3 regions of the Verrucosispora sp. WMMC514 genome follow, and region 2 is predicted to be linked to each of the others. Evidence: riboswitches for the same ligand, from Rfam matches in the RefSeq annotation. Region 2 holds a riboswitch; each other region holds the start of a gene.
The links. A riboswitch is a leader RNA that binds a small molecule or an ion and turns the genes downstream of it on or off. The one in region 2 is predicted to bind cobalamin.

Region 1 (10,471 bases), 1.2 Mb from region 2:
AGGTCGGCGAGGTCGGCGTGCAGATCCACCTCCTCGACGGTCCAGGTGTTCTTGATGGCGTCCTTGAACCGGTCGAAGAACTGCGGGTAGCGCATCGGCCGCAGGGTCAGGTCCATGCCGGGATCGAGCAGCATCTGCCGCTGGCCGGTGTCGGGTTCGGAAACGGTGGTCACTGGCACGCCTCGCAGCTCTCGGGGTTCTCCAGGGAACAGGCCAACGCCTCGTCGTCGCTGACCGCGACGACCGGCTTGATCGCCGGGGTGACGGCGACGGTGGCCTGCTGGATCCGGGTCGCGGGACGCGACCGCAGGTAGTAGGTGGTCTTCAGCCCGGCCTTCCAGGCGTACAGGTACATCGAGGAGAGCTTGCCGATGGTCGGCGCGCTCAGGAACAGGTTCAGCGACTGCGACTGGTCGATGAACGGGGCCCGGGCGGCGGCCAGGTCGATCAGCGCCCGCTGCGGCAGCTCCCACGCGGTACGGAACAGCTCCCGCACCTCCGCCGGCAGCTCGGCGATGCCCTGCACCGACCCGTCGGCCCGCTTGATCTGCTCCCGGATCGGCGCCGTCCACAGCCCGCGCGCCTTCAACTCCCGGACCAGGTACGTGTTGATCTGGAGGAACTCACCGGACATCGTCTCCCGCTTGAACAGGTTGGACACCTGCGGCTCGATGCACTCGTAACACCCGGCGATCGAAGCGATCGTGGCGGTCGGCGCGATGGCCACCAGCAGCGAGTTCCGCAGCCCGTGGCGGGCGACCCGCTCCCGCAGCGCGGTCCACCGCTGCGTCTGCGTCACCTCCGCGCCCCACAGGTCGGGATGCAGCTCACCCTTCGCGGCCCGGGTTTCGGCGTACGCAGGATGCGGGCCGAACCGCTCGGCCAGCCCGGCCGACGTCTCCAGCGCGGTCAGGAAGATCTCCTCCTGCACCCGGGTCGACAGCTCCCGTGCCGACGCCGAATCGAACGGCAGGCGCAGGGTGAACAACGCGTCCTGCAGCCCCATCAGCCCGAGCCCGACCGGTCGCCAGCGCGGGTTCGACACCGCCGTCTGCTCGGCCGGGTAGTAGTTGATGTCGATCACCCGGTCGAGGAACACCACAGCCGTGCGTACCGTCGCGCGCAGCTTCTCCCAGTCGACGCCGTCGGCGGTGACGTGCGCGCCCAGGTTGACCGAGCCCAGGTTGCACACGGCCGTCTCGGTGTCGCTGTTGACCTCCAGCATCTCCGTGCACAGGTTCGACAGGTGGATCGTGTTGCCGGGCGCACCGGTCTGGTTGGACAGCCGGTTCGCGGCGTCCTTGAAGGTCATCCAACCGTTGCCGGTCTGCGCGAGCGTACGCATCATCCGGCCGTACAGGTCGCGGGCCTTGACCGTCCGGACGGCCTTCTTCTCCGCCGCCCGGTACGCCTCGTCGAACGCCTCGCCGAACAGGTCCGGCAGCTCCGGCGCGTCCGACGGGTCGACCAGCGACCAGTCGCCGTCGGCCTCGACCCGCCGCATGAACTCGTCCGGGATCCAGTTGGCCAGGTTCAGGTTGTGGGTACGCCGGGACTCCTCCCCGGTGTTGTCCCGCAACTCCAGGAACTCCTCGATGTCCGGGTGCCACGGCTCCAGGTAGACGCAGGCCGCGCCCTTGCGTCGGCCACCCTGGTTGACCGCCGCCACCCCGGCGTCGAGCGTCTTCAGGAACGGCACGATGCCGTTCGACCTGCCGTTGGTGCCCCGGATCAGCGCACCCCGACCCCGCACCCGCGACCAGGAGATGCCGATCCCGCCGGAGAACTTCGACAGCTTCGCCACCTGGTGGTAACGCTCGTAGATCGAGTCGAGTTCGTCGCGCGGCGAGTCGACAAGGAAACACGACGACATCTGCGTGTGCCGGGTACCCGAGTTGAACAGCGTCGGTGAACTCGGCAGGTAGGCCAGGCTCGACATCAGCCGGTAGAACGCGATCGCCTCGCCCGGCGTCTGCGACAGCCCGCAGGCCACCCGTAGCAGCCAGTACTGCGGCGTCTCCACCACCAGCCGGGTCTGCGGATGCCGCAGCAGGTAGCGGTCCGCGACCGTACGCAGCCCGAAGTACTCGAACCGCAGGTCGCCGTCCGGGTCCACCGCGTCGTCCAGCTTGCGCGCGTTACGGGCCACGAAATCGGCCGTGGCGTCCCCGATCAGCCCCAGGCCGTGCGCGTACCGGATGGACTGGCTGAAGCTCGCCACCTGCTGCCCACGGACCTCCTTGTCCACGTACGCGGCCAGCAGCCGCGCCGCCAGCTTCGAGTACTGCGGCTCCGCACCGATCAGCTCGGCGGCCGTCTGGATGGACAGCTTGTCCAGCTCGGCGGTGGTGGCACCGTCGTACAGACCGCTGATGGTCTTCGTGGCCACCCGCAGCGGATCCACCTCGTCGAGGTCGGCAACCCACCGCTCCACCGCACGGACGATCTTGTTGACGTCCACCGGTTCCGTGGCGCCGTCGCGCTTGCGGACCTGCATCACCTGCCGGCGCTGCTCCGACACAGCTGGGCCGGAGGCCGCCATCTCCCGCACGACCGTCACGTCTCTCTCCTCGCGCCGTCACCGAGGGCCTCGGACACGCGGGAGGACGCCACGGGATCCGCGCAGGCGGCACGGCCCGTTCCTGGCGTCGGCCGTCCCACGCGGCCTGCGGCCGCCGCCCACGAGTGCGGGCGGCGTGCTGGCAGGTCTTCGGACTCGTGGGCGTGCTAACGCGCTCCTACTGGCCGTCGCTTCCCAGGCCGTGGCCCAGTGCTTCGTGACGGCTGTCGTTCCCACTCACCGCTGCGGGGCAGCCCCGGATTCCCACCGGGTTCCCTCTTGCCTCGGCCGCCCCGGATGGGCGCCCGAACCAGCTACGGGTGACACCATATATGGGTGGCCCACGAACGCAAGACACCAGATGGTGTGTCGGCGTGTCCTGCAACGTGGGTCACATCCGGCTATGCCGGTCCGTGCTTGACCGGTCGCAGGCAGGCAGGCGTACGAAAAGGACGGCGGATGCGACGGGATGCTGATCGTCGGTCACGCCCCGGCGCGGCTACCCGCCCCGCAGGTGCACCGCAGCCACGCGAGGAACCGGGTGGTCAGCTCGCCGGGATCCTCGCGCGGCAGGTCGTCCAACGCCGCCGTCAACAAGGCACCCGCGTACATCGACAGGCCCACCCGGTCCCGGCCGTACGCCTCGGCGAGTCGCACCCGCGCCGGAGCGCACGGCCACACCGGTTCGCCGTCGCAGGTGCCGCACGTCCACTGCGGCCGGCGTGGTAGGTGCTGGTCGCCGAGGCGGCCGGGCAGGGCGTCGACAGCGCGACCGATCCGGATCGCCTCAGCGGCCATAGCGTCGCGGTAGCGCACGGGTCGCCCGGTCATGCCAGCCACCGGGCGCTGCTCCGGGCCTGGTCGAGCAGGCGTTGCCGGGCGGCCTCCTGCTCGACGGTCTCCCGCCACTGCCTGCCGTCAGCTAGCGGCCTCGGCCGCCGCCGCAGCCACCACCAGAACCTGCGCCACCTGCTCACGTCATCACCTCCGCCATGTTCAGGAAGGCGGCGGCGGGTTCCCCGCACCGGGTGGGACGCGATAGACACCGCCGCCGCCGCAGATGCCCGGCGCAGGGGGACCACGCCCGGCATCTCCCGCCCACCGTCCCGGTTAGACCGACGAACTACCAGGGACGTCAACGACCAGACGCGCAGGTCAGCGGTGTGACTGGTACGTGGTGTACAGGTCAGAGCGTGCAGCCGACGAGCGTGGCCAGCTCGGACAGTTCTGTCGACATCGCCCGACGGCGCCCGTTGGTGATCTGCTGCACGATGTCGCGAGCGTACCGCTGTTGCCGCAGCCACGTCGGAGCCCGATCCCGCAGGTCCAACAGCACCCCGGTGGCGTCGGCATACTGCCGTTGCTGGACGTACGCCCACGCCACATCTAGCCGGTGCCGCTGCCACGACGTGGCCACCGTGGCCACCGTGGCCCCGACCGGCACCCGCTCGGCCATCTCCAACACCCGGCCGGCATCCCCCGCAACGGCCGCCGCCTCCACCCGCATCATCTCCACCCGGGCCGCGCGGAATCCGCCAAGGATCGCCAGGTGCCCTCCGCCCACCGGCCGGTCCGCAAGCCGCGCCGCGCCAGCCGCCGCCGCGTCGAGCAGCGCGTTCGCGTCGTCGGCTCGGTTGTCCCGGGCGGCAGCAGCGGCGGCGGCGAGCAGCAGCCAGCCCCACACCGCCAGCTCCGCCGGCTCCGCCCGCCGTAGCCGCGGCTCCACTGCGTCTGCCGTGGCGATGGCCACCTGCTCGGCCTCGTCGAGCCGACCCTGTCGCAGCAGCAGCCACGACGATCCCTTGACTGTGGACGCACCGAGTACTGGGTCACCGGCCACCTCGGCGGCGTCGAGGGCTCCGGCCACAGCCGCATATGCCAGATCCCCGGCCCGAAGCTGGATTAGCAGCTCGCCGGCCAGATAGCGGGCCTGCGCCAACGTCACGTACGCACGGATGCGCTCTGGGTCGGCGACGGCCATTGCCGTGTGCTGCGCGTCCTCGATCAGCCGGGGCATGCCGGTCAGGGCTGCCGCATAGTCGCCTCGGTGGTAGGCCGCGTCGAGGTCGCCCAGGCGACGGCGGACAAAGTCTAGGGCGGGCGGCGGTCCGGCCGGCGTGACGGTGACCGGGCCGCCCAGCCCTCGGGCCGGGGTCAGTGTCCGCCGGATCGCCGCCAGGGACAGCGGCCGGTGGTCGGGTTCGCGTCGGGCTGCGGCCTGCGAGGTGTCGCCGAGCAGCGCGGTGGTGGGCACGTCCAGGGCGCGGGCGAGCGCGTGCAATGTCGCCATGCGCGCGGAGGCCCGTTCGCCGCGCTCCAGCTTGCGGATGGTCTCGACCGACACATCGGCACGCTCGGCGAGTTGTTCTTGCGTGAGGGTGGACTGGCGACGGATACGGGCGAGGTGCTCCCCGATGGTCGGCATGGTCGATCGTCTCCCCAGGTGGAGGGCCGGGCGGTGACCTGCCGGCCTGCACACCGGCGGGCCGCCACAGTCGACGGTACCCGGCACCGGGATGCCAGACAGCGCCCGACAGGCGAGTCGTGCCGTCGGCGGAGGTGGTCAGTCGACTGGCCGAGACTTATTCGGTGCGCGGTGCCGCCAACTCCCATTGTGGGATAGACATACCCCATGCGCTTCACCCTGACCTACGACGGCGTGCTCACCCCCGACGCCAGCGCGAAGCACAAGATGGACGTCCGCCGACGCTTCCATGGACAGCTGGCGGAGTTGTGGACGCACGAGCCACTTAAGCAACTGGCGAGAGCCGCTGAGCCTGACGGCACCAACTACAAGACCATCGCCGGACATGGCTTTACTGCGGTCGTGCACGACGCGTACAACCTGCGAGCAGACCTAGACATCCTGTTGCTGCGGGAAGCCGCGCCGGGAAGCGTCCTCAGCAGGGCAGACATCGATAACCAGCTCAAGACCCTGTTCGACGCACTGACATGGCCGCAGCAAACGCAGCAGGTTCCATCAGACTGGGCCCCGGAGGACAGTGAAAAGCCGCTGCACTGCCTGCTCCAGGATGACCGGCACATCACCCGCCTCCGATTGGAGACTGAGCGCTGGCTCGGCGCACCCGCCCCTCAGCACGTTCGTCTCTTTCTCCGGGTCCGAGTCACCAGCGCCTCCCCCACACATGCCTCCGTCCTACTGGGCGTCTGACGGCCAGCAGGCCGCGAGGGATCCAGAGGAAATATCGGACGGCGCATTGGGCGGGGGTTACAGTCTTCAACCACGTTTGTTGGTTGCTGTGCGATCACAACTGAATTAAGTTGCAGAAGCGAACCCACCAGTCATAACGAAGGGCAGACAAGTGTTAAAGTCGGAACAGAAGAGATGCCTCTTCTGCGAAAGCACTCGTGAGATCAGCAAAGAGCACGTACTACCCAAGAAATGGCAGAAGATATTTGGCGGCGACCCTTTCGAACGCATTGACGAGGGTTGGCGGTTGAACGCGGCGGGGATAGCAGTTTGGGCAAACCAGAATGTGCACGCGAGACCCTTTAGTCGCTGGGTACGTGAGGTTTGTAAGTCATGCAACGGTGGATGGATGAGCCGACTCGAAGAGTCGCAAGCCGGCCCACTGGTCCAGGATATGGCCAAGGGCCTAGAAAGAGAGCTTTCAGCACGAGAGTTGGGGCATATAGCTAGATGGGCCGGCAAGACGGCGATCGTGATCGAGGCACTAACACAAATGCGACGGGCATCCGGTCAGGATCAGCGCAACGCACTGAGGAGAGGCGAGACTCCACCCAGACTCCAAGTCTGGGCACTACCTTTCCCGCAGGGAGACTCTGTCTACTATCACGCCACAGGCGAGGCTTTGATAGCCCGAGACGGAAAAGCATTCCCTTACTTTATTACCTCAATAATAATCTTCAAAGTTCACTTCTTAATCGTACATTACTCGGAAGGGCTTGAGTCTACATTCCTCCACATTAACCTAGTCGAGCATCTGGGGGCCCCCTTAGGAAACGCTACACGCGCTCAGACGTGGCCGCCCCCGCCCATCGAAAGAGAGACTCTACCAATGCTCAGGCACCGCAAAATCCAGTACCACCTCATGACAAGCACGGTTAGCGGGCCAGCATCGACGCACGTCCAACCTTACCCGCGTCGGCAGTCACCCAGTTAGCCACTCAGCTAAACGAGCCCCCTTAACGCGCATCATCGGTGTCCCCAGGGATTCCGAGATCCTCTCGGATCATGAGTAGCAGCTTGAACTCAGCTTCGTCATATCGTTCCTGACCGTCGTAAAACATCGGATCGTCAAGGTCGTCGTGCTTGCAGTACTCACCCCACCGCCAAGCTGCGTTGTACGCTGTAGCTGCCGCCATAGCGACGGCCGGCCTTCCATAGATCCTCAGGCGGTTCAGGCGAGCGAATGTCTGAGCATTCCAGTCGCGAGGCAGCACAGGGTCGCTGTGGAAGCCGTAACCCTTTTCATAGGCCATTAGAGCCATGGCCTTGAGGGACTCGTAAAAGCTGACATATGACTCCCGTCGGTGCTCGAATGTTCGATCCTCATCCTCGCGAGCCCAGCGTTCCTGCTCCCGCTGACGGTCACGCTGCCAAGTCTTGTCGTCCCGCCGGTCTGAACGACGTTGTGTGATGAGCACGCCGGCCACACCCGCAGCTACAGTTCCTATTACGCCGATCACCGCCACGATCAGCGGAACCCAGAGTGGAGTCTGCACGGTTCGATGGTGCTGTTCCGGTCAAGTGGAGCGCTACCCCAGAGACCAGCCAGGTATGCCATCACTGTCTGCCGGCGACCCGCACTTCAGGGGGAACGGGCCGCTGCCCGTTCCCCACGTCAAGCGCACCTTGACACGCCGCTGGCGTGCTGCGGCGGCCCACCGGGCTTCCCCTGTCCGCCGCGTACCTGGGGCACTCCGACCCCGGCTTCACCCTCCGGATCTACACGCACCTGCTGCCAACCAGCGAGGACCGCACCCGTCGCGCGATCGACCACGCCTTCGCCGACGATCCGCAGACACCGGACGGCCTGGAGACGGCATGATCATGCATCACGGCCATTCCAGGTGCTCCACCGCAGGTCAGAGCGCCTGCGGTGGTCACTTGGCGTTGAAGTAGCTGGCCTCGGGGTGGTGGACGACGATGGCGTCGGTGGCCTGCTCCGGCATCAGCTGGAACTCCTCCGACAACTGCACACCGATCCGCTCGGCACCGAGCAGCTCCACGATCTTCGCCCGGTCCTCCAGGTCGGGGCAGGCCGGGTAACCGAACGCGTACCGGCAGCCCCGGTAGTCGGTGCGCAGCAGGCCGGCCAGGTCGGCGGGGTCGTCGTCGGCGACGGTACGGCCGTCGGGCAGCCGCAGCTCGGCCCGGACCCGCTTGTGCCAGTACTCGGCGAGGGCCTCGGTGAGCTGCACCGACAGGCCGTGCACCTCCAGGTAGTCGCGGTACTCGTTGCGGGCGAACAGCTTGGCCGCGTACTCGCTGACCGGTTGGCCGACGGTGACCAGCTGCAACGCGACCACGTCCAGGTCCTCGCCGCGCGGGCGGAAGAAGTCGGCCAGGCACAGCCGCCGCTCCTGCCGCTGCCGGGGGAAGGTGAACCGGGCCCGCTCGGCGTGCCCGTTCTCGTCCAGGACGACCAGGTCGTTGCCCTCCGAGTAGGCCGGGAAGTAGCCGTACACCACGGCCGCCTCCAACACCTGGTCGGCGATCAGCCGGTCCAACCAGTAGCGCAGCCTCGGCCGGCCCTCGGTCTCCACCAGCTCCTCGTACGACGGGCCCTTTCCGCCGCGCGCACCGCGCAGCCCCCACTGGCCCATGAAGGTGGCCCGCTCGTCCAGCAGCGCCGCGTAGTCGGCCAGCGGCACCCCCTTGACCACCCGGGTGCCGTGGAACGGTGCGACCGGCACCGGCACGTCGACCGCGACGTCGGAGCGTACCGAGGTGTCGTGCAGTTCCGGCAGCGACTCGGCGACCACCGCACGCTGCCGTTCCCGGCGGGCCCGCCGGGCCGCCAGGGCCGCCTCCCGCTCGGGGTCCACCACCGGGGCGCCGCCACGCTTGGCGGTCATCACCCGGTCCATCAGGGAGAGCCCCTCGAAGGCGTCGCGGGCGTAGTGCACCTGGCCGGGGAACATCGACCGCAGGTCGTCCTCGACGTACGCCCGGGTCAGCGCCGCGCCACCGAGCAGGACCGGCCAGCGCTCCGCGACCCCGCGCGACGCCATCTCGACCAGGTTCTCCTTCATGATGACGGTGCTCTTGACCAGCAGACCCGACATGCCGATGGCGTCGGCGCGGTGCTGCTCGGCGGCGTCGAGGATGGCGGAGATCGGCTGCTTGATGCCGATGTTCACCACCTCGTAGCCGTTGTTGGACAGGATGATGTCCACCAGGTTCTTGCCGATGTCGTGCACGTCGCCCTTGACGGTGGCGAGCACGATGCGGCCCTTGCCGCCGTCGTCGGCCTTCTCCATGTGCGGTTCGAGGTACGCCACCGCGGTCTTCATCACCTCGGCGGACTGCAACACGAACGGCAGCTGCATCTGACCGGAGCCGAACAGCTCACCGACGACCTTCATGCCGTCCAGCAGGATGTCGTTGATGATGAGCAGCGGGGCGGTGCCGGCCGCCATCGCCGCGTCGAGGTCGGCCTCCAGGCCGTTGCGCTCGCCGTCGATGATCCGCCGCTTGAGCCGCTCATTGAGCGGCAGGGCCGCCAACTCCTCGGCCCGGGTGGCACGTGCCGAGGCGGCGTCCACACCCTCGAAGACCTCGATGAACCGCTGCACCGGGTCGTAGCCCTCGCGACGCCGGTCGTAGACCAGGTCGAGGGCGATCTCGCGCTGCTCGTCGGGGATCTTCGACATCGGCAGGATCTTGCTGGCGTGCACGATCGCCGAGGTGAGCCCGGCCTGCACGCACTCGTGCAGGAACACCGAGTTGAGCACCTGCCGGGCCGCCGGGTTCAGTCCGAACGAGACGTTCGAGATGCCCAGGGTGAAGTTCACCCCGGGCCAACGGCGGGCGATCTCCCGGATCGCCTCGATCGTCTCGATGCCGTCGCGGCGGGTCTCCTCCTGACCGGTGGCGATCGGGAAGGTCAGCGCGTCGATGAGGATGTCCGCGCGGCGCAGCCCCCACCGGCCGGTGAGGTCCTCGATCAGCCGCTCGGCCACCCGTACCTTCCACTCCGCCGTGCGGGCCTGGCCCTCCTCGTCGATGAGCAGCGCGACCACGGCGGCGCCGTGCTCGGCGACCACCGGCATCACCCGCGCGTAGCGGGAGTCGGGGCCGTCGCCGTCCTCGAAGTTGACCGAGTTGACCACGCACCGGCCGCCGAGCATCTCCAGGCCGGCCTCGATCACCGCCGGCTCGGTCGAGTCCAGCATGATCGGCAGCGTAGAGGCGGTGGCGAACCGACCGGCCAGCTCACGCATGTCGGTGGTGCCGTCCCGGCCGACGTAGTCGACGCAGAGGTCCAGCAGGTGCGAGCCGTCGCGGGCCTGGCCCCGGGCGATCTCCACGCAGGACTGCCAGTCGGCGGCGAGCATCGCCTCCCGGAACGCCTTGGAGCCGTTGGCGTTGGTCCGCTCCCCCACCATCAGCACGCTGGCGTCCTGCGCGAACGGCACGTGGTGGTAGATCGAGGAGACACCCGGATCGGTACGCGGTTCGCGGGCCACCGGCCGGGCCCCGCCCAGCCGCTCGGCGAGCAGCCTGATGTGCTCCGGGGTGGTGCCGCAGCAGCCGCCGATCAGGGAGACGCCGTACTCGGTGACGAAACGTTCCATGGCGTCGGCCAACTCCACCGGAGTCAGCGGGTAGATCGCACCGTCGGCGGTGAGCTGTGGCAGGCCGGCGTTCGGCATCACCGACAGCGGGACGGTGGCGTGTTGGGAGAGATAGCGCAGGTGCTC
Region 2 (10,471 bases):
AGACGAACGCCAACCCCCACCGCTTCGTACCGGTCACCGTGAAGCCGGCACCCTGCAGGGCGGCCAGCCCGGTGGCCGGGTCACCGAGCGCGCACGCCACCTGGACGCCGCCGCCGAGCGAACCATAGTCGACCACCACCGTGACCCCGGTCGTCCCGGTGCACGCGGCGGCCTGCGCGGCTCGGGGAGACGGTTCGACAGCGATCAACCCGACGGCGACGACAGCCACCACCACGATGCTCGCCAGCCACCGACGGACGGGATCGTAGACCTGGGACATGAGCACTCCTTCTGATGGGACGGAACCTGCCGGCCGGTCAACGGCAGCGCAGGGTGGGTGCACCGGTGGTCGCGGCGACGGTGGAGAGCCGGGCGTATCCGGTGCCGGCCAGGCCGAGAACAGCCTGGGTGGTGGCACGGGGGGCGGTACCGGGATCGAAGACACCGCCGTCGAAGTCGACCGCGCCCCGGTCGGTGACCGGGGCGGCACACCCGACCTGAAGACCGGCCAGGAACACGCGGGCCCGGACCCAGGCCAGCGGCCGGCCGCCGTCGCGCAACGCCTGGGCCGCCAACCCGGTGCTGTTGGCGTTCGCGACCCCACCGGAGTTGGTGAACCCGCCGTCGGCGCGTTGCACCGAGACCAGCCAGCGCAATCCCGCGGCGGCGTCAGCCGGGCGTCCGGCGGCCCGCAACGCCTGCACCGCGACGGCGGTGGCGTCCACGTCGGAGACACAGACGGGCTGCTCCGGCAGCAGCGGATAGCCTCCGTCCGGGCACCGGGTGCCGGCCAGCCAGCCGGCGGCGACCGCCGGCACGCCCTGCGCGGTCCGGTCCAGCGCGAAGATCGCGAAGGACTGGCTGAACGCGTTGCTGTAGTCACCCCACGCCGACCGGTCGGTGAACCGGCCATCGGGGTCCTGGAGCGACCGCAGCCGGGCGATGAGATCCACACCGCCGACGTCGGTGGGGTCAGCGCCGCGGACCGCGACGGCGAGAGCGAGTTTGGCGGTCGCGCCGGCGTACGCCTCAGTGGTGCCGTCGCCGATGTACCCGTCGCGGACGTCCGGCCGGGTCACCCAGGCCAACGCCTGAGCGCCGAAGTCGTCGGCGACACCGGCGGCGGCGAACGCGAAAACCGCGTCCAGGGTCAACCCCTGGTCGGGGTACGCGACCCCGTCGAAGACGGCCTCGAAACGTTCTCCGTCGACCAACTGTCGGGCCAACCAACCGGCGGCGGCATCCGTCCGGACGGCACCCGCGTGTGCGGGTGCGGCGATCGTGGGTGCGGCGATCGTGGGTGTGGTGAGAGTGAGGGCGGCGAGTATCCCGCAGAGCAGGGCGAGCAGGCGGTGCCGGCCCAGGCGAACGACCATCGGTTGGCGCCTTTCCGGCCCGGCGGTCGTCGAGACCCGGCCCGCTCGGTGATGCCACGGCGGACCGGCCTCCGACCCGTGGGCCACGACGGGTGGGGAGCAGAGACTCGCGGGTACGTCAGGTATTCGGGCTCGCCACCAGGGATGATGCTCCCCGGCGGCCTACCGTTGCGGGCCAGCGCCGGACTTCGACCGGACTTCCCCCACACGCACGCGCGTTGTTCAGTTGTCGCGCCAGTCTCGTCGGCCACACGACCACTGTCAATCAGCAACCGGATGCGCACCTTGGGTAACCACAACGCGGCAGGCGGCGGCCGGGTCTCGCTCTCGCTCCGCCAGACCCCGCTTCCGTTGCACCGGCCACGGAACAGGTGGACCGTCGAGGGAGACAGCTCACAGCGAGCACCAGGCGAGCCCGCTGACCGGCCGGGTCGGGATAGGGTGACCGACGGCGCTGGTTCGCCCGACCGTTACCGGTGGGGCGTCGCAAGAGGGAACCCGGTGAGAATCCGGGACTGCCCCGCAGCGGTGAGTGGGAACGACCGCCGTCACCACGCACTGGGCCACCCGGCCTGGGAAGCGACGGCCAGTAGGAGAACGGACGAGTCCGGCACCGCCCACGAGTCCGAAGACCTGCCCGCGCTGCGTACACAAGGTGTGTGCGCCTGCCGTCGACCTCGCGGGTGGGTCGGGCGGGGTGACGCGCCGCGTCGGCGTGTTCCTCGACGTGCGCGCCCCCCGGTCGGTGGCCTCCTTTCCGAGGACGGACGCCCCCGTGCAGGACACGACCACCACACTCGCCGGCCGACCACCGTCGGCCTCCCATCTGACCCTGTCGCAGATCATGGACCAGCACCACACCAACCTCATGGGTACGGTCCACGGCGGCCGGATCCTCAACCTCATCGACTCCGTCGCCGGAGTGGTCGCCGCCCGGCACTCCGACGGACCGGCCGTAACCGCCGCCATCGACGAGACCGCCTTCCTCCGCGCGGTCCGCGTCGGCGACGTCGTGCACGTCGACGCCCGCATCACCTGGGCCGGACGCAGCTCCATGGAGGTCACCGTCAAGGTCACGGCCGACCGATGGGACCGGGCCGTACCACCGACCGACGTGGCCACCGCCCACCTGGTCATGGTCGCCGTCGACGACGACGGCCAGCCCCGGCCGGTGCCACCGCTGCTCCCCCAGACCGACGGCGACCGGCGGCGCTACCGCGAGGCAGAGATCCGTCGCGAGCACCGGCTGGCACTGCGGCGCGCCCTGCTCGACGGCACCGAGGAGTACTGAGATGCTCGGACTGTCCACAACGGCCCTCGCGGGCTACCTCGCCGCGATCGCCCTACTCATGGTCACTCCCGGGCCGGACATGATGTTCGTCCTCGCCAACGCCACCCGATACGGCACCCGGGCGGGTATCGTCGCCGCGATCGGCGTCGCCGCCGGGGAGGCGATCCACATCGCGGCCGTCGTCTGCGGACTGGCCGCGCTCGTCGCGGCCTCGCCGGTGCTGTTCACCACGATCCGCTGGGCAGGCGCGGTGTACCTGGTCGCCCTCGGGATTCGCGCCCTGCTCGGTGCCGGCGCGCCCGCCGACGAGACGAAGCGGGTTGGCACCAGCGGACAGGCGTTCCTGCGAGGGCTGCTGACCAACCTGCTCAACCCGAAGATGATCCTGTTCAGCGTGGCGTTCCTGCCCCAGTTCGTGAATCCGGCCGCCGGTGACCCCACCGCCCAACTGGTCCTGCTCGGCGCTGTCTTCATGGCCGTGCAGCTCGCCGTCGACATCGCCATCGGCGCGGGCGCCGGACGCCTGGCCCGAAGGATGACTGACAGCCGCTGGTCACGGCGCGTCAACCGGATCTGCGCCGTCGCGTTCGTCGTGCTCGGACTACGACTGGCCGCCGGCTGACCCCTGCGGCGTGGCCTCACCGCTCCTTGCGATGGTCGAGCCGGACGGCGCGCAGCACGACGTCGTTGACGTGGTGGGTGCTGATCGCTCCCGGCGGACGCGGCCGGCTCTCGTTCACGTCGACTCGCCAGTCGCCCGAGGCCGTGAGCGCGGCGGCGATCTCGTCGATGCCGACGTACGCCTGCGGGTCGTACATGCGGGTCTGCTCGCCGGGGTCCGCCGGCTGCTGGAGCGGCGTCAGCTCGTGGCCGACGACGAGCAGCGTCCCACCGACGGACACGGCGTCGAGCAGGTTGCGCAGTCCGCGCTGCTCGGGGGTGCGCTGGAACGAACCGTACTGCAGGGAGACCAGGTCGTAGGTCTCGTCCGCGAAGGCGGCCCGGTCGTTGGCGTCGCGGTGCAGCGTACGCACGTCGAGCCCGCGACGCTCCGCTTCGGCCCGGATGCGGTCCAGTGCTCTGCCGGAGACGTCGGAGGCGGTCACCTGCCAGCCTCGTTCGGCCAGCCAGATCGCGTCGGCTCCTTCACCGGCGCCGACGTCGAGCGCCCGGCCGGGGGGCAGGTCCGTCGCCTCCGCCACGAGCGTGCCGTTCGGGTTGGCGCTCCACATGCGTTCCTGATCCCCGTACCGGCTGTCCCACTCGATCTCGACGCCGGAGGGGCGCAGGCCCGCCGTGGTGTCCTCGGCGGCGAGGCTGAAGGCGATCTGGGCACCGACCCAACTGCCGTTCGCGGCGGCCGGCAGGACCTGGGCGCTCGGGTCCGTCAGGTTCCCGGCGGCGTACACGCCCGCCACGCTGGTACGTCCGGTGGCGTCGACCGCGACGAGGTCACCGAGTCCGCTGGGGTGAGCCGTGATGTCGATGCCCAGCCCCGCGAGCATCTCGACCCGGGGACGGAACCGGGCACCGGCGAGGACCGCGTCGGCCGGCAGGCTGCGGCCGTCGGCAAGCTCGACGACGAGTGAACCGTCCGGGTCGGCGTCGGACACCCGGCGCACCGCGCCCTCGACCACCGCAACCCCGGAGGCGACGAGGGTCCGCACCACGGCCGGGTCGATCCCCGTCGCGTCATGCAGCACCACGGTCAACTGGTCGGTCAGGTGCCGCATCAGCTGGGTCGGGTGCAGTCCCATCGGCGTCGTGACGATCTGCACGACCCGCAGGTCGCGGACCTCCCAGCCATGGCAGAACGGACAGTTGATCACCTCGCGGCCCCAACGCTCGGCGAGGCCCTCGATGTCGGGAAGCTCGTCGGCGATGCCGGTCGCGGCCAGTATCCGGCGGGCGACGAGACCGTGGCCGCCCGAGAGGGCGAGGTGGAACCCGTCGTCCTCCTTGCGCACGGCCAGGACACGGCCGGTGAGGACGTTGCCACCATAGCTACGGACCTCCTCCCGCCCGATGGCCCGCATCGCCTCGGGCGGGGTGCCCTCACGTCCCAGGTAGCCGTGCATGTGCGCCGCCGGCGCGTTCCGCGGCGTGCCGTCGTCGACGACGATGACCGAGCGTCGCTGACGAGCGAGCTGCAGCGCGGCCGCCAGACCGGCCGCCGAGCCGCCGATGACGGCAACGTCGCACCGGCGGACGACGCGCTGGTGGGGTGGGTGGTCGGAGGCTTCGTGGGCGTGGTTCGTCATGCGTCAAGCGTAGGAACGCCTGGCGATTGGTGAAAGGTGGTTTGCGGAATTCGCAAGGCGTGTCATGCTGGGGACATGACCGACCGCAGTGACGTGGAGCATCTGGCGCGCACAAGGCTGCGAAGCATCCGCACCACGCTCGGCTACTCCCTGGACGAACTCGCCGAACGCACCAATCTCAGCCCGTCGACGATCAGCCGGGTCGAAACGGGCAAACGTACACTCAGCCTCGACGTGCTCGTCCCCTTGGCCAACGCGCTACAGGTCAGCCTCGACGTCCTGTTCGAGGCGACCAGCGACGAGGACGTGGTGATCCGTCCCGTGCAGCACCGTTCGGGCTCGCGCACCACCTGGCCGCTGAGCCGCGTCGACGGGCGCACCATGGCGATGAAGGTCCGGTTGGAGCCCGAGGCGACGATGCCGGCCCAGCGGGTCCATCCGGGGTACGACTGGTTCCTGGTCCTCGACGGCAGGGTGCTGCTGTGGCTCGGCGAGCGGCGGATCGAGGTCGGCAAGGGCGAAGCAGCCGAGTTCTCCACGATGACACCCCACTCGATGACAGCGCTCGACGAGCCCGCCGAGCTGATCATGATCTTCGACCGCGAGGGCCAGCGCGCGCATCTGCACCAGTAAGCGCGCAACCCGCCAGGGTGGGGTGCCTCGCGTCAGCTCAACCCGAGATTGTGCTGTTCGAGGGCGGTCTCAATGATGTCCAGTGCCTTCGGCCCCACGCCGTGCAACCTGGCAAGCTCCGCACGCGGCGCACCGTCGAGCTGGCGTAGGGCGGTGTAGCCGGCGGCGTTCAGCGCCCGCGTCGCGGGTGCGCCGATCTTCGGCAGGGTGTCAAGGGACGATTCCACCGCTCGATGCTAGACCGCCGCTCCCCCGCAGGATCGACCCGTCGCGGCCACGGTTTCGGTGTCTGGCTGACACCGGCCGTACGCGTCCAGGCGGCGGCTCTGACGACAAGGCCCAGGCCGGAATGCGGTCGAATCCGCCCTCAGGCCAGGTGGTGGGTGTCGTTCAGTTGCACGATCCAGCGGTTGTGGAAGTAGTCGTCCTCGCGCAGGTGGGTGATGCCGCCAGCAGAGAAGCGGATGCCCACCAGACCCGCCGCGCCGAGGGGCATGCCGATCCAGGCCGCGAGCAGGAACGTGGCCGTTCCCCCGTGGGTCACCACAACCTGATGCTCCACCTTCGACCGTAGGATCCCCTCCAGCGCGGCGTAGGCCCGTACGGCCAGCTCCCACTTCGTCTCCGCGCCGGATATGCCCTCGTCATGACGCATCCGCTCACCGGTGGCGGGCGGCGGCACGAACCGTCCGTCCAGCCACGCCTGCGGGCGTCCTCCGGCTTCACCGTACGATTTCTCACGGAGGTCGGCGTCCAGCACCACGCTCGATCCGAGCCGTTCACCGATCGTCTCCGCTGTCCGCCGGGCACGGAGCAGGTCCGACGAGAACACCTCGACGCCGGCAGCAGAGGACAACCGGTCGGCGAGCACCTGCGCGATCAGGTCAGCGTGCGCGCGGCCCCGGGCAGTCAGGTCAGAGTCGAACCACCCACCGACCAGTCCATCGACGTGGTGCGTCGCCTCTGGGTGCGTCACGACGTACAGGTTCCTCACTCTGCCTCCTGCTCCGCATCAGGGGATTCCTGCCCGCCAGTGCGACGTCCGGCGCCATCCAGGCCCTCCAGCATCCCACCCCACTCCGGTAGCCGCCGCCCGGTCACCCGCGACCGCGCCGGCGGATGAACCGCCAACTGTGCCCTTGCACCGCTGTCGTCAGATGGGTGGTGTGGCTGACGACATCGAACATCGGCTGGCTTCGGCTGCCGAAGCGCTCCGTGAGTACGAGATGACCACCCGGCGTAGTGCGGAACTGCGCCGGCGCACGGAGGAGATGACCGCGCAGCTCGCCGCGTTGCGCGCACGGCACGCCCGCGAGCGGGAGGACGTCGAGCGGTTGGAGGGTCTGTCCCTGACCCGGGTGCTGGTCTCGTTGCGCGGTGCCCGTGGCGACACGCTGGCGCGTGAACGTGCGGAGGCCGAGGCCGCACGCTATCGGGTGGCCGAGGCCGAGGGCCGGCTTGAGGCGATACGGCGGGAGCACAGCGCGGCGGAGGCGCGGCTGCGTCAGCTCGCCGGGGCGCCGAGCACCTATGCCGCCGTACTCGACGACAAGGAGCGATACCTGGCCGGCTCCGGGGACCCGCGCCGTGCGCCACTGTTGGAGCTGGCTGCCGAGCGGGGCCGGCTCACCAGTGAGACGCACGAGGTGACCGAGGCCATGCAGGCCGCGCACACCGCTTCGCGCGCCCTGTCCCAGGTACGGGACAAGCTCGGTAATGCGTCCGGTTGGTCAGCCTATGACACGTTTCTCGGCGGCGGTGCGATCAGCAGCGCGATCAAACACACTCGGCTGGACGAGGCGGCCCAGGCCGCAGCCTATGCCGATCGTTGTCTCGCCGTGCTGCGCACCGAACTCGCCGATGTCCCAGGGGTGGCGCTCACCGCCCCGCAGCTGGCAGTCGACGGCCTGACCCGGTTCGTCGACGTCTGGTTCGACAACATCTTCACCGACCTCGCGGTACGAGATCGGATCAAGCAGGCCGAGCAGAACGTCGCCCGGTCCATGCGACTGGTGCGCGACGTGCAAGCCCGGCTGGAGCAACGGGCAACCCAGGTAGCCGCAAAACTCGCCACGATCGACACCGAACGCCGCAATCTTCTCACCCGACAGTAGGCGGCACGGCGCACCCGACGGTTTCCTGACCGGCAGCTACCTTCGGCGCCGATCAGCGCGAGGCGGTCGATTGAGACCCGTACCGTTCGGCCGCGCGCGCCTTCGCCTTGGCCGCCTCCACGTCCCGGTCGCGGGGAGGCGCCTTCGTGACGAGGCTGTCCAGTAGTGTCCGGGTGGCCGCCGTGACGGCGCGGACCGCCTCACCGAACGCCTCCTCGTTGGCCGCCGAGGGCCGAGTCGCGCCGCTGACCTTGCGCACGTACTGGAGGGCGGCGGCTTCGATCTCATCGTCGGTCACCGGCGGTTCGAAGTTGTGAAGCACGCGGATGTTTCTGCACATGTCCCTACCATGCCACGCAGCTCCACCTGGCTGGCCTCGTCGCTCGGCCCGCCGATGACCACTGTCGGCCGCGGTCTGGTGTCGGACCGGACACGACGTGGGGTACGCGAAGGAGGTTACCCATCGCGGTTCGTTAGCGTGTCGCCGTGGACGAGACAGCACGGCTGATCAGTAGGAGTTGCACGACTGGATGGGCCGATTGGATCCATGGTGAGCTGTGGTTGCTGCCACGTCATCTGGTCCGACGTCGGCTGACCCTCCGCGAGACACGCGCCAACAAGGACGGCCGTACGGTCCCCGTCCCGCTGCCCGAGGTGCCGGCGTCGTCCTTGGCTCTGCGGGACATCACGTCCGCGCACCGGACCAACAAGGTGATCCCGCTCGATGAGGTAGCTGAGGCCCGGCTGCACCGCGGGATCCTGACGGATCGGCTGGCGCTGAAGATGGATGACGGCAGCCGCCACAAGTTGCTGTGGCTGAAGGTTGATCCGGCACACGAGATCCTCGGCCCCGCACTGGGGCACCTTCTTGGCGCCCGCTTCACCCGGGATTGAGCCGAAGCGCGGGCCCCTGAACCGCCCCGGATCTTGTATTGACTCCACAGAACCCGGGGCGGTTCAGATCTCCTGCTGCGCTAGACGACACCCCGCTGGTCCAGCCACTTGAGGATAATCTGGTTAGTTTCTTCCGGCTTTTCCTGCTGGATCCAGTGACCGCAGTCCAGACTGACCACATCCACGTTCGGCACGAATTGTGGCAATCTTTCAGATCTCGCGACCGTGTCGCGGTCGCCGTAGATCATGAGGGCGGGCTGCCGGATGACGGGGTCCACGTCCGCCAGCAACCGCCAGTTGCGGTCCAGGTTGCGGTACCAGTTGATGCCGCCCGTGAACCCTGTTGATTCGAAGGCGGAGACGAAGACGGCCAGTTCGCTGTCGCTCATGATGGGCTCACCGGGCGGGGTTTCCATTCTGGCAAGGTTGATCAACGCGTTGCCCGGTCCCGGCTCCGCGGGGGGCACATCCTTGCGGTACAGGTTCCGCAGGAACTGGTACGTGTTCTCCTCGAACACGGCGTCCGCGACGCCCGGCTGCCGGTTGAAGTGGACGAAGTAGAAGTCGCTACCGAGCGCATCCTCCATGAGCTCGATCCAGGGTCGGTCGCCGCGCTCGAGGTACGGCAGGCTCAGGTTGATCACCTTGTTGACCCGGCCCGGATGCAACAGGGTCAGGCCCCAGACGACGGCCGCGCCCCAGTCGTGACCGACGAAGGTGGCATCGTCGTATCCGTAGTGATCGAGCAGTGCGACGAGGTCGCCCGACAGGTGTGCGATGTCGTAGTCGGTGACTTCGGTCGGGCGGGACGAGTTGCCGTAACCCCGCTGGTTCGGAACGATGACGTGGTGGCCCGCCGCCGCGAGGGCGGGCATCTGATGGCGCCAGGAGAAGGCGTGCTCCGGCCAGCCGTGACACAGCACGACGGGGTTCCCCGCGTTCTGCCGGCCGGCTTCGAACACCTCCAGCTCCACACCGTTGACCGAAACGCGGGTGGGCTCGGGAAAGTCGGTAGTCATGCCGGCATCCTGCACAGCGAAACCGGTCACCTCCTGACCGGTTTCCCTGAGAGAGTTGTCCGAGTGCGAGCCGACCGGTTGATGGCCATCCTCCTTCTGCTGCAACATCGCGAGCAGGTGACCGCAGCGGAGGTCGCCCGAGAGTTGGAGATCTCCGAACGCACCGCCCGTCGCGACCTCGACGCCCTGGGCATGGCCGGGGTGCCGGTGTACTCCGTTCAGGGCCGGGGCGGCGGCTGGCGCCTCGTGGGCGGCGCCCGCACCGACCTGTCCGGATTGACCGCGAGTGAGGCCCGTGCCCTGTTCCTGGTCGCCGGCCCGGCCTCGGCGGCGACGCCGGCCGTGAAAGCGGCGCTACGCAAGCTCGTCCACGCCCTACCGGAACCCTTCCGGGTACAGGCCGAGACGGCAGCGTCGTCGCTCGTGCTGGACCCGCGACGATGGGGAGCGAGCCGGATCGAGCCCCGACCACCCCGCTTCCTCGATGCGCTCCAGGACGCGGTGATCCGCGGCGTCCAGGTCCGGCTCGGCTACGTCGACCGCGAAGGCGCCGCAACCGAGCGAACCGTCCACCCGCTGGGCATCGTCGCCAAAGGCCAGTCGTGGTACCTCGTCGCCAACACCGAGGCCGGTCGGCGGAGCTTCCGGATCGACCGCGTGTCATCCGCCGACCCGACCGGCGACCCCGTGCACCGGCCGGAGGACTTCGACCTCGCCGAGAGTTGGCGCGTGATCGCCGACGACGTCGATCGCAAACGAACACCACTCGAAGCCCGGGCGGTGTGCGCGCCCCAGGCGATAGGCATACTCCGGATCGGATTCGGCGGTCGGCTCGAAGTCGGAGGCGCCACGACCGACGGCCGCATCGAGGTCGTGATCCGTG
Region 3 (10,471 bases), 1.3 Mb from region 2:
GGCTCGACGTGCGTACGCTGCACCGCGACGCCAACGACCCCGCCGCCTTCGCCGACGAGACCTACGACCTGGTGTCCCTGCAGTACGGTTCGTTCCAGCGCACCCCCGAGCAGCGTGGACTGCGCAACCTGCTCGACGCCGTGGCGGTCGGTGGGACGCTGCTCGTCGTCGGCCACGACCTGACGTGGCTGCAGCAGCCGTCGGACCCCGCCGAGCAGACCCCCATGTACGACCCGCAGGCGTACGTCGGCATCGACGACATCGTCGCCGAGATCACGGCCTCGGACGACTGGCGCATCGACGTGAACGAGACCCGCCCGCGCCCCCCGGGAGCGATCAGCACCCACCACGTCAACGACGTCGTGCTACGCGCCGTCCGACTCGACCACCGCAAGGAGTTGTAAGGCCACGCCGAAGGGGTCAGTCGGCGGCCAGTCGCATTAAGAGCGCGACGAGCACGACTGCGCAGACCTGGTTGACGCGCCGTGACCAGCGGCCGTCAGCCATCCGTCGGGCGAGGCGTCCGGCACCTGCGCCGAGGGCGATATCGACGGTGACCTGCACTTTATGAAGACGGCGCCGAGCAGAACCGGTTGCCCGGTGGGGGTCACGCGAGGGCTGCCGTGGAGAGTCCGAGCATCTCAGGACTCCTCGGTGCCGTCGAGCAGGGCACGGCGCAGGGTCAGCCGGTGTTCGCGGCGGATCTGTGCCTCGCGGTAGCGGCGCCGGTCTCCGTCGGTCTGGGGTAGCAGCGGCGGCACCGGGCGGGGTTGGCCGTTGTCGTCGACGGCGACCATGACGAGGTGGGCGGTGGCCACGTCGGTCGGTGGTACGGCGCGGTCCCAGCGGTCGGCGGTGACCTTGACGGTGACCTCCATGGAACTGCGACCCGCCCAGGTGATGCGGGCGTCGACGTGTACGACGTCGCCGACGCGGACCGCGCGCAGGAAGGCGGTCTCGTCGATGGCGGCGGTGAGTGCCGGGCCGTCGGAGTGCCGGGCGGCGACCACTCCGGCGACGGAGTCGATGAGGTTGAGGATCCGGCCGCCGTGGACCGTACCCATCAGGTTGGTGTGGTGCTGGTCCATGATCTGCGACAGGGTCAGGTGGGAGGCTGACGGTGGTCGGCCGGCGAGAGTGGTCGTGTAGTGCACGGGTGTCCGTCCTCGGGGAACAAGCCACCGACCCGTAGGCGCGCACGTCGAGGAGCACGCCGTTGCGGCGCGTCACCCGCCCGACCCGCCCGCGAGGTCGACGGCAGCGCACACACCTTGTGTCCGCAGCGCGGGCAGGTCTTCGGACTCGTGGGCGGTGCCGGACTCGGCCGGTCTCCTACTGGCCGTCGCTTCCCAGGCCTTGCGGCCCAGTGCGTGGTGACGGCTGTCGTTCCCACTCACCGCTGCGGGGCAGTCCCGGACTTTCACCGGGTCCCTCTTGCGACGCCCCACCGGTAACGGTCGGGCGAACCAGCGCCGTCGGCCACCCTATCCTGACCCGGTCCGACGACCGTCCGGCCCGGGTACCTGCGGCGAGTTGCCCCATCACTCCGACGCCGAGCGTCGGCCCGTGGCCGCGATCGCCACGAACCTCGCCGCCACGACCCACCGTGTGCGATCGGTAGCGGATTGACAGTGGCTGTGGGAGCAGACGAGACTGGCGCGACAACTGAACAACCGCGTGTGTGTGCGGGGGAAGTCCGGTCGAAGTCCGGCGCTGGCCCGCAACGGTAGGCCGCCGGGAGCATCCCTGGTGGCGAGCCCGAATACCTGCCGCACCCGCGATTTCTGCTCCCCACCCGTCGTGGCCCACGGGTCGGAGGCCGGCCAGCCGCGCCGTCGCCGGGCGGGCCGGGTTTCTGACGACCGCCGGGCCGGAAAGGCGCGTCCGATGGTCGTCCGCCTGAGCCGGCACCGCCTGCTCGCCCTGCTTTGCGGTGTGCTCGCCGCCCTCACTCTGACCACACCCGTGATCGCCGCGCCCCCGCAGGCCGGCACCGTCCGATCCGATGCGGCCGCGGGCTGGTTGGCCCGACAGCTTGTCGACGGGGAACGCTTCGAGGCCGTCTTCGACGGGGTCGCGTACCCGGACCAGGGGTTGACCCTGGACGCGGTCTTCGCGTTCGCCGCCGCCGGTGTCGCCGACGACTTCGGCGCTCGAGCCCTGGCCTGGGCGACCCGGCCGGACGTGCGTGACGGGTACATCGGTGACGGCACCACTGAGGCGTACGCGGGCGCGACCGCCAAGCTCGCACTCGCCGTCGCGGTCCGCGGTGGTGACCCGACCGACGTCGGCGGTGTGGATCTCATCGCCCGGTTGGAGTCGCTCCAGGACCCGGGTGGCCGGTTCACCGACCGGTCGGCGTGGGGTGATTTCAGTAACTCGTTCAGCCAGTCCTTCGCGATTCTCGCGCTGGACCGGACCGCGCAAGGTGTGCCGGCGGTTGCCGCCGGTTGGCTGGCGGGTACCCGGTGCCCCGACGGCGGCTATCCGCTGCTGCCCGCGCAGCCGGTCTGTGTGTCGGATGTGGACGTCACGGCCGTCGCGGTGCAGGCGTTGCGGGCCGCCGGTCGTAAGGCTGATGCCGCCGCAGGGCTGCAATGGCTGCTTTCGGTGCAACGCGCCGACGGTGGGTTCACCAACGCGGGTGGGGTCGCGAACGCCAACAGCACCGGGTTGGCAGCTCAGGCGCTGCGTGACGGTGGACGGCCGCTGGCCTGGGCCCGGGCCCGCGTGTTCCTGGCCGATCTTCAGGTCGGGTGTGCCGCCCCGGTCGCCGACCGGGGCGCTGTCGACTTCGACGGCGGCGTCTTCGATCCCGGTACCGCCCCCCGCGCCACCGCGCAGGCTGTTCTCGGTCTGACCGGCACCGGATATGCCCGGCTCTCCACTGTCACCGCGACCGCCGGCGCACCCACTCTGCCCTGCCGCTGACCGGCCGGCAGATTCCGTCCCACCAGAAGGAGTGCTCATGTCGCAGGTCTATGATCCCGTCCGTCGGTGGCTGGCGAGCATCGCGGCGGTGGCTGTCGTCGCCGTCGGGTTGATTGCTGTCGAGCCGTCTCCACGGGCCGCGCAGGCCGCCGCGTGCACCGGGACGTCGGGGGTCACCGTGGTGGTCGACTACGGTGCGCTCGGCGGCGGCGTCCAGGTGGCGTGCGCGCTCGGTGACCCGGCCACGGGCCTGGCCGCCCTGCAGGGTGCCGGCTTCACGGTGACCGGTACGAAGCGGTGGGGGTTGGCGTTCGTCTGCCGGATCAACGGAAAGCCGACCGCCGCGACGGAGCCGTGCATCAACACCCCGCCGGCCAGCGCGTACTGGTCGTACTGGCACGCCTCCGGCAGCGGCGCCTCCTGGACCTACAGCACGTTGGGGGCGACCAGCTACAACCCGGCCCCGGGCACGGTCGAGGGCTGGTCCTTCGGCTCCGGCGCGGCACCCAGCATCACCGCCCCCTGACCTGCGTGTACCCTTCACGAGCCGTGGACGTGCCGGGTGTCGCCCGCCACGCTGGCGCCGAGAGGTGACCGGCGGTACGGTGGCGACACCCGGTGCGCCGGGTACACAACTGAATACGTCCCGTACGGGGGGAAGTCGGTAGAAGCCGACGCTGACCCGCAACCGTGAGCGAGCACCGCCTCGCGAGCCGGAATGCCCCGCACAGGACGAGCGGCTTCCACTGTCGAGGTCTACAGGGTGGAGTCCGGGTAACCGAGGTACAGCATCTCGTCGCGGCCACGCGAGCGGATGCCGCCCGTCGGTGCCTTCCGGAGCTTTCACCGACCGCTCTGCGAAAGGCACCCCTCATGCCCACGTTCCCGCTCCGGCGCGTCGGCGCCGGTCTCGGCGCCGCCACCGCCGCAGCGCTCGCCATCGTCGCGACCACCCCCCTCGGCGTGGCCGCCGCGCCATCGCCAACCCACACCGCCGCCGCGCGCGACGCCGCGACCTGGCTCGCCGGGGAATACGTCGACGGCGTCCTACCTGGACCGTTCACTCCCGAGGACTGGGGGCTGAGCATCGACGGCGTGATCGCTCTCGCCGCCACCGGGGTGGCCGGCTCTACTCGACAGGCGGCGACGGCGCAGATCGCCGCGCACGTACGGTCCTACAACAGCTACGACGACTGGGGCATCGAGGGCTTCACCGACGGGGGTGCCACCGCGAAACTGCTCTACGTGGCCTCCGCCGCCGGTGCCGACCCCACCGACTTCGGCGGCTGGGACCTGCGTGCCGAGACCGTGGCCCTGCTGTCCGCGGCGGGCACCGGGCACCAGCGGGGCCGGATCACCAGCCGGACCACCGAGGCCACCGGCCCGGACCCCAGCAACACCTTCGATCAGTCCTTTGCCGTGCTGGGCCTGGCCCGCAGCGGCGGCGCGCCGCAGGAAACCGTCGACTTCCTCATCCAGCAGCAGTGCACGGCCGGCGGCTTCCGGCTCTACCCCGACGCCGACGGAGCACCGTCGCCTTCCTGCGACACCCAGGCCAGTGCCACCCTCGACGTCGACTCGACCGCCATGGCCGTGCAAGCACTGCTCGCGACCGACGCAACAGGTGCGGACGAGGCCGCTCAGCGCGGCGCGGACTGGCTGGTGGCGCAGCAACGCGCCGACGGGTCGTTCGGCGGGTCGGGGCCGACCAGCGGCGCGAACTCCAACAGCACGGGCCTGGCCGGGCAGGCCCTGGCCGCGGCCGGGCGCGACGCCGGAGCGGCACGGGCCGCCGAAGCCCTGGCGGCGCTGCAGCTCACCACCGCCAACGGTGGTGCCGCGGCGGCCGACGCCGGCGCCATCGCCTACGCCAGCGACGCGTTGACCGAGGCGGTCGCCGACGGCATCGCCGACACGTTCCGGGACCAGTGGCGGCGCGCCACCGCCCAGGCGCTACTCGGGCTGGCCCAGGTGCCGCTGAGCCGGATCGGCCTCGACGTGCCGCCCTCCGGTGAGCCCACCCCATCGGCCACCGTGCCACCCACGCCGACCGGCTCACCCAGCCCGACCGGACGACCGTCCCCGTCCGCCTCGCCCACACCGACCACCGCGCCCACCCACAGCCCGACACCGAGCGCCTCCCCGGGCGGCACGCCACCCACCCCCACCACGACGCCGACTCCCGCTGCCTCCGTCACCAGTCCCGCCGCCGGACCGGGCCGGCTGCCAACCACCGGCGCGGCGATCGGCGGGTACGTGCTCACCGCCCTGCTGCTGCTCGGCGGGGGAGCGGTGCTGCTGGTGCTCGGCCGTCGGCGGGCCACATGAGCATCCGGGCGACCCGCCTCGCCGTCACCCTCGCCGTGGCCGCCGCCAGTGTTTTGGTCGGTTCGGGTCCGGCAGCGGCCGCCGGCAGCGCGGGTTACTGCCCCGACGCCGCCGGTGTGACCGTCGTGGTTGACTTCAAGGAACTCGGCGGCGGCACCGTCGTCCGGTGCGCCCCCGGCGACCAGGCCACCGGCCTGGCGGCGTTGAAGGCCGCCGGCTTCCGGATCGCCGGCACACTGCGCTGGGGCGAGGGATTCATCTGCCGGATCGAGGGCAAGCCCTCGGCCAGCACGGAGAAGTGCGTCGACACGCCACCGGCCAGCGCCTACTGGTCATACTGGCACGCGCCCAACGGGGGTACCTGGACCTACAGCGACAAGGGTGTGCTCAACCGCAAGCCACCATCGGGCAGCTTCGAAGGCTGGTCGTTCTCGCTCAACCGCAACGCCGACAGCGCACCCCGACCTGGTGTGGCCCCCGCCCGGCCCGCACCACCGCCGCGCACCACACCACCCGCGCCTCCGCCGCCCGCACCCCGTACGTCCGCACCGGCGATGTCGGGCGGTACCCCACCGGCCGGGTTTACCCTGACCCCACCGGTGGCCGCCGCCACCGCGACCCCTTCCGGCAGCTCATCCGTGCCGACGACGGCCGCCACCGCTCCGCCGCTCGCGGCTGCGCCCGTTGCCCCGTCGGCCGATCCGACGGACTCGTACCCGGCGACCGAGTTCAGCGCCACGCGTGACACCGACGGCCTCCCGCTGGGCACCGTGGCGGGGGTGCTCCTGCTGGTCGCGCTGGCGGGTGGCGGGCTCGTCGCCGCCCGCCGCCGGCGAACCGCCGAGCCGGATGACTGATCAGGCCACCGCTGACGGGGTTGCGCGACAGCCACCTGTGACACCGCCTGACAGCCGGCCGGCCCTGGCGAGACGGCTACCCCGCGCCCTGCACCCGGGTGCCTGGTGGCTGTGGGCACTCGGTCTGGCGACCGCGGCCAGCCACACCACCAACCCGCTGCCGCTGGCGCTGCTCATCGCCGCTGCCGCGCTTGTGGTCGTCCGCCGCCGCGGTGACGCCCCCTGGGCGTTCGCATTCCGGATGTACCTGATGCTCGGCGCGGTGATCGTGGCCATGCGGGTGGTGTTCCGCCTCGTCTTCGGCGGCGGACAGGGGGACCACGTCCTGCTTCACCTGCCGGAGATTCCGCTGCCGGCGTGGGCGGCCGGCATCCGGCTGTTCGGCCCGGTCGCCGCCGAACAACTCCTCGGCGGCTTCTACGACGGGCTGCGCCTGGCGGCGATGCTCATCTGCCTCGGTGCCGCCAACGCTCTGGCCAACCCGAAACGCCTGCTGAAAGCGGTCCCTGGTGCCTTGTACGCGATCAGCACCGCCGTGGTGGTCGCGTTGTCGGTGGCTCCGCAACTTGTGGAAAGTGTGCTGCGGGTACGCCGGGCCCGCCGGCTGCGCGGTGCCGCCGGGCAGGGTCTGCGTGCCCTACGGGGCATCGCACTGCCGGTGCTGGCCGACGCCCTGGACCGATCCCTAGCCCTGGCCGCGGCCATGGATTCGCGCGGCTACGGCCGCAGCGCGGCGATACCTGCCGGCCAGCGCGCCTTCACCGGCGGGCTGGTGCTCGCCGGCCTGGTCGGGGTCTGCGTCGGCACGTACGGGCTGCTCGACACGACAGTGCCCGGCTACCTCGGTCTGCCGATGCTGATCGTCGGTCTGGCGACAGCCGTCATCGGAATGCTGCTGGCCGGCCGGCAGGTCCGGCGCAGCCGCTACCGGCCGGACCGCTGGCGGATCACGGAGGTTGCCGTCGCCGGCTGCGGGGCGGCCACCGCCGTCGTGATGGCGGTGGCCGGATCCGTGGCCCCGGACCGGCTCTACCCGCCGGTGAGCCCGCTCACCTGGCCCGAGCTGACCCCGCTGATGCTCCTGGTCGTCGCGGTCGCGGTCGCGCCGGCCTGGCTGGCACCGCCGCCGACACTCGCGGCTCACCGCACCCGCCGCCCGGTGCTCATCCCACCGAACGGCACGACCCGCAGCTCGCCGAAGCGCGACACCAGCGAGCCGGAGGCCCTACGTTGATCGACTTCAGTCGGGTGACCGTCCACTACGCCGAAACCCCCGAACCGATGCTGCGCGACGTGAACCTGCACATCCCCGAGGGCGAGTTGTGCCTGGTCGCTGGCCGCACCGGCGCCGGGAAGTCGACTCTGCTGCGGGCCATCAACGGGCTGGTGCCGCACTTCACCGGCGGCACGCTCCACGGCACCGTCACCGTGCAGGGCCGCGACACCCGCAGCCACCCTCCCCGTGACCTCGCCGACGTCGTCGGAGTCGTCGGCCAGGATCCCCTCGCCGGATTCGTCACCGACACCGTCGAAGAGGAACTCGCCTACGGCATGGAACAACTTGCCCTGCCGGCGCCGGTCATGCGTAAACGCGTCGAGGAGACCCTCGACCTGCTCGGCATCGCCGAGCTCCGGGACCGTCCGCTCCGGACCCTGTCGGGCGGGCAGCAGCAGCGGGTCGCCATCGGCGCCGTGCTCACCAGCCACCCGCAGGTGCTCGTCCTCGACGAACCGACCTCCGCCCTGGACCCCACCGCCGCAGAGGATGTCCTGGCCGCCGTCACCCGCCTGGTCCACGACCTCGGCGTCACCGTCGTGGTGGCCGAGCACCGCCTCGAACGTGTCGTGCAGTATGCCGACCGCCTGCTCTACCTGCCCGGCGACGGCACCGTCATCGACGGCGAACCGGCCGCTGTGCTCGCCGACGTCGATCTCGCGCCACCCCTTGTCGACCTGGGCCGGGCTGCCGGCTGGACACCCTTGCCGCTGTCCGTACGCGACGCCCGTCGCCGCGCATCGGACCTGCGGCAGCGGCTCGCCGACGCCCCGGCGCCTCCGGCCACACCACCACCGGCTGGTCTGCCGGTACTGGCCGCCCGCAACATCGTGGTGCGCTACCCCGGCACCGTCGCCGTGGCCGGCGTGGATCTCGACCTGCATCCCGGCCGGATCGTCGCGCTGATGGGCCGCAACGGCTCCGGCAAGTCCAGCCTGCTCTGGGCGGTGCAGGGCAGCGGCCCACGGCACAGCGGAACTGTCACCGTCGTCGGCCCCGACGGCGCCACCGACCCGAAAACACTGCCCGCCGGGCGTGCTCGACGACGGGTCGGACTGGTGCCGCAGACCCCAGGTGACCTCCTCTATCTGGAGACGGTGGAAGCCGAATGCGCCCAGGCCGACCGGGAGTCCGACGCATCCGTGGGCACCTGCCGGGCGCTGCTGGACCAGCTCACCCCCGCGCTGCCCGGCGACCAGCATCCCCGCGATCTGTCGGAAGGGCAGCGGCTGGCCCTCGCGCTCGCCGTCCAGCTCACCGCCGCACCACAGGTCGTGCTGCTCGACGAGCCCACCCGAGGCTTGGATTACCGTGCCAAACGGCAGTTCACCGCGATCGCCCGGCGGTTGGCCACCGAAGGTCGGGCGATCGTCGTCGCCACCCATGACGTCGAACTCGTCGCCACCCTCGCCGACCGCGTTGTCGTGATGGCGCAGGGGGAAATCGTGGCCGACGGCAGCACCGCCGAGGTCATGCTCGCCTCACCCGCGTTCGCCCCGCAGGTCGCCAAGGTGCTGGCACCGCAGCCCTGGCTGACCGTGGACCAGGTCACCGCCGCGCTGGCCGCCACACGGACACGAGGATGACGACCGCCCTGCGGGTCGCCCCGCGTACGGCCGTCGTGCTGGTCCTGGCCTCCGTCGCCGCGCTGGCCACCTTCAGCTGGCCGTTCTTCGTACCAGCCCAACCCGAGAGCATGGCCCGGACCACCGAGGCACCACTGGTCTTCATCGCCGTACTACCGATCCTGCTGGCCCTCGTCCTGGCCGAACTCAGCTCCGGCGGCATCGACAGCAAGGCCCTGGCGATGCTCGGCGTGCTCGCCGCCGTCAACGCGGCCCTACGTCCGCTCGGAGCCGGCACCGCCGGCATCGAAACGGTGTTCTTCCTGCTCGTGCTCGCCGGCCGGGTCTTCGGACCCGGCTTCGGGTTCCTGCTCGGCGCCACCTCGCTGTTCGCCTCCGCCCTGCTCACCGCCGGTGTCGGCCCGTGGCTGCCGTTCCAGATGCTGGCCGCCGCGTGGATCGGCCTCGGCGCCGGGCTGCTGCCGGCCCGGTTGCGGGGCCGGGCCGAGATCGCCGTGCTGGCCGGCTACGGTGCGATCGCCGCCTACGGCTACGGGCTGCTGATGAACCTGTGGTTCTGGCCGTTCAGCATCGGCGCGGACACCCAGCTCTCCTACGTCGCCGGGGCGCCGGTGCTGGACAACCTGCACCGCTTCGCCGTGTTCACCGCCGTCACCTCCACCTTCGGGTGGGACACCGGCCGCGCCATCACCACCGTGATGGCCATCGTCCTGGTCGGACCCGCCGTCCTGGCTGCTCTGCGCCGCGCCGCCCGGCGCGCCGCCTTCGAGGCGCCGGTCACCTTCGCCACGACACCAGGGCCAGCCATCCCGCCCGGGCAAGACAGCGGTCTCGGTGTGCGGCCGCCGGGGTAGGGCAGGCCGAGCAGGCGTGTTCGTCCATGCTGGTGGCGAGGGCGTCGCCGAGCAGGACGCCGTCGGCGACGATGCCGACGCCGGTCTCGTCGCAGGAGGTTTCGATGCCCAGGACGACCGGCATCGGTCAGTCGTCCTGGCCGGTGCCCACGCCGACGCCAGGGTGTTCGGCGTTGGTGGTGAGGATGCGTTTGCGGAGTTTGCTGGGAAGTCGGTCGACGTAGGCGAGGCCGTCGAGGTGGTCGACCTCGTGTTGGAAGCAGCGGGCCAGGGTGCCGGTGCCGTCCAGCCGGACTTCCTGACCGTGCATGTCGAATCCGGTGACGGTGGCGGTGGCGCAGCGGGCCAGTTCGGCGTGCTGGCCGGGGACGGAGAGGCAGCCCTCGGTGTCGGTCACCAGGTCGCGGTGCTCGGGTAGGTGCAGGACCGGGTTGACGACGGTGGCCACGGTGCGGGCGCCGGTGGCGTCGGGGCAGTCGACGACGAAGATCCGGGCGTCGACGCCGATCTGGTTGGCGGCCAAGCCGACGCCGTGGGCGGCGTACATGCTGGCGAACATGTCGGCGACGAGCTGGGCGAGGACGTCGTCGAAGTCGGTCACCTCGGCACAGCGACGGTGCAGGACGGGCGTGCCGTAAC

Region 1: it holds a riboswitch for cobalamin, as region 2 does, so the genes downstream of both, O7597_RS25310 (ribonucleoside-diphosphate reductase subunit alpha) here and O7597_RS30720 (acyl-CoA thioesterase) in region 2, are expected to answer to the same signal.
Region 3: it holds a riboswitch for cobalamin, as region 2 does, so the genes downstream of both, O7597_RS04920 (peptidase) here and O7597_RS30720 (acyl-CoA thioesterase) in region 2, are expected to answer to the same signal.

Annotation. Positions count from the first base shown of each region.
Region 1 covers NZ_CP114906.1:5,432,530-5,443,000, reverse strand. The annotation lists gene O7597_RS25315 (ribonucleotide-diphosphate reductase subunit beta) at 1-134, opposite strand, end outside; gene O7597_RS25310 (ribonucleoside-diphosphate reductase subunit alpha) at 170-2,542, opposite strand; cobalamin riboswitch at 2,684-2,890, opposite strand; gene O7597_RS25305 (hypothetical protein) at 3,044-3,391, opposite strand; gene O7597_RS25300 (hypothetical protein) at 3,388-3,537, opposite strand; gene O7597_RS25295 (helix-turn-helix transcriptional regulator) at 3,747-4,985, opposite strand; gene O7597_RS25290 (hypothetical protein) at 5,193-5,732, shown strand; gene O7597_RS25285 (hypothetical protein) at 6,728-7,267, opposite strand; gene O7597_RS25280 (hypothetical protein) at 7,414-7,593, shown strand; gene metH (methionine synthase) at 7,649-10,471, opposite strand, start outside.
Region 2 covers NZ_CP114906.1:6,659,968-6,670,438, forward strand. The annotation lists gene O7597_RS30710 (hypothetical protein) at 1-286, opposite strand, end outside; gene O7597_RS30715 (prenyltransferase/squalene oxidase repeat-containing protein) at 318-1,376, opposite strand; cobalamin riboswitch at 1,498-1,579, opposite strand; cobalamin riboswitch at 1,815-2,032, shown strand; gene O7597_RS30720 (acyl-CoA thioesterase) at 2,221-2,667, shown strand; gene O7597_RS30725 (LysE family translocator) at 2,669-3,289, shown strand; gene O7597_RS30730 (bifunctional NAD(P)/FAD-dependent oxidoreductase/class I SAM-dependent methyltransferase) at 3,306-4,928, opposite strand; gene O7597_RS30735 (helix-turn-helix transcriptional regulator) at 5,004-5,561, shown strand; gene O7597_RS30740 (DNA-binding protein) at 5,594-5,788, opposite strand; gene O7597_RS30745 (histidine phosphatase family protein) at 5,929-6,537, opposite strand; gene O7597_RS30750 (hypothetical protein) at 6,728-7,675, shown strand; gene O7597_RS30755 (DUF2277 domain-containing protein) at 7,728-8,015, opposite strand; gene O7597_RS30760 (hypothetical protein) at 8,162-8,569, shown strand; gene O7597_RS30765 (alpha/beta hydrolase) at 8,650-9,696, opposite strand; gene O7597_RS30770 (WYL domain-containing protein) at 9,706-10,471, shown strand, end outside.
Region 3 covers NZ_CP114906.1:1,087,504-1,097,974, reverse strand. The annotation lists gene O7597_RS04930 (FAD-dependent oxidoreductase) at 1-404, shown strand, start outside; gene O7597_RS04925 (acyl-CoA thioesterase) at 642-1,088, opposite strand; cobalamin riboswitch at 1,270-1,486, opposite strand; cobalamin riboswitch at 1,643-1,789, shown strand; gene O7597_RS04920 (peptidase) at 1,888-2,931, shown strand; gene O7597_RS04915 (hypothetical protein) at 2,963-3,457, shown strand; cobalamin riboswitch at 3,534-3,676, shown strand; gene O7597_RS04910 (prenyltransferase/squalene oxidase repeat-containing protein) at 3,805-5,259, shown strand; gene O7597_RS04905 (hypothetical protein) at 5,256-6,116, shown strand; gene O7597_RS04900 (CbiQ family ECF transporter T component) at 6,109-7,350, shown strand; gene O7597_RS04895 (ATP-binding cassette domain-containing protein) at 7,347-8,978, shown strand; gene O7597_RS04890 (ECF transporter S component) at 8,975-9,832, shown strand; partial or broken gene O7597_RS04885 (tRNA (adenosine(37)-N6)-threonylcarbamoyltransferase complex transferase subunit TsaD) at 9,846-9,956, opposite strand; gene def (peptide deformylase) at 9,960-10,471, opposite strand, start outside.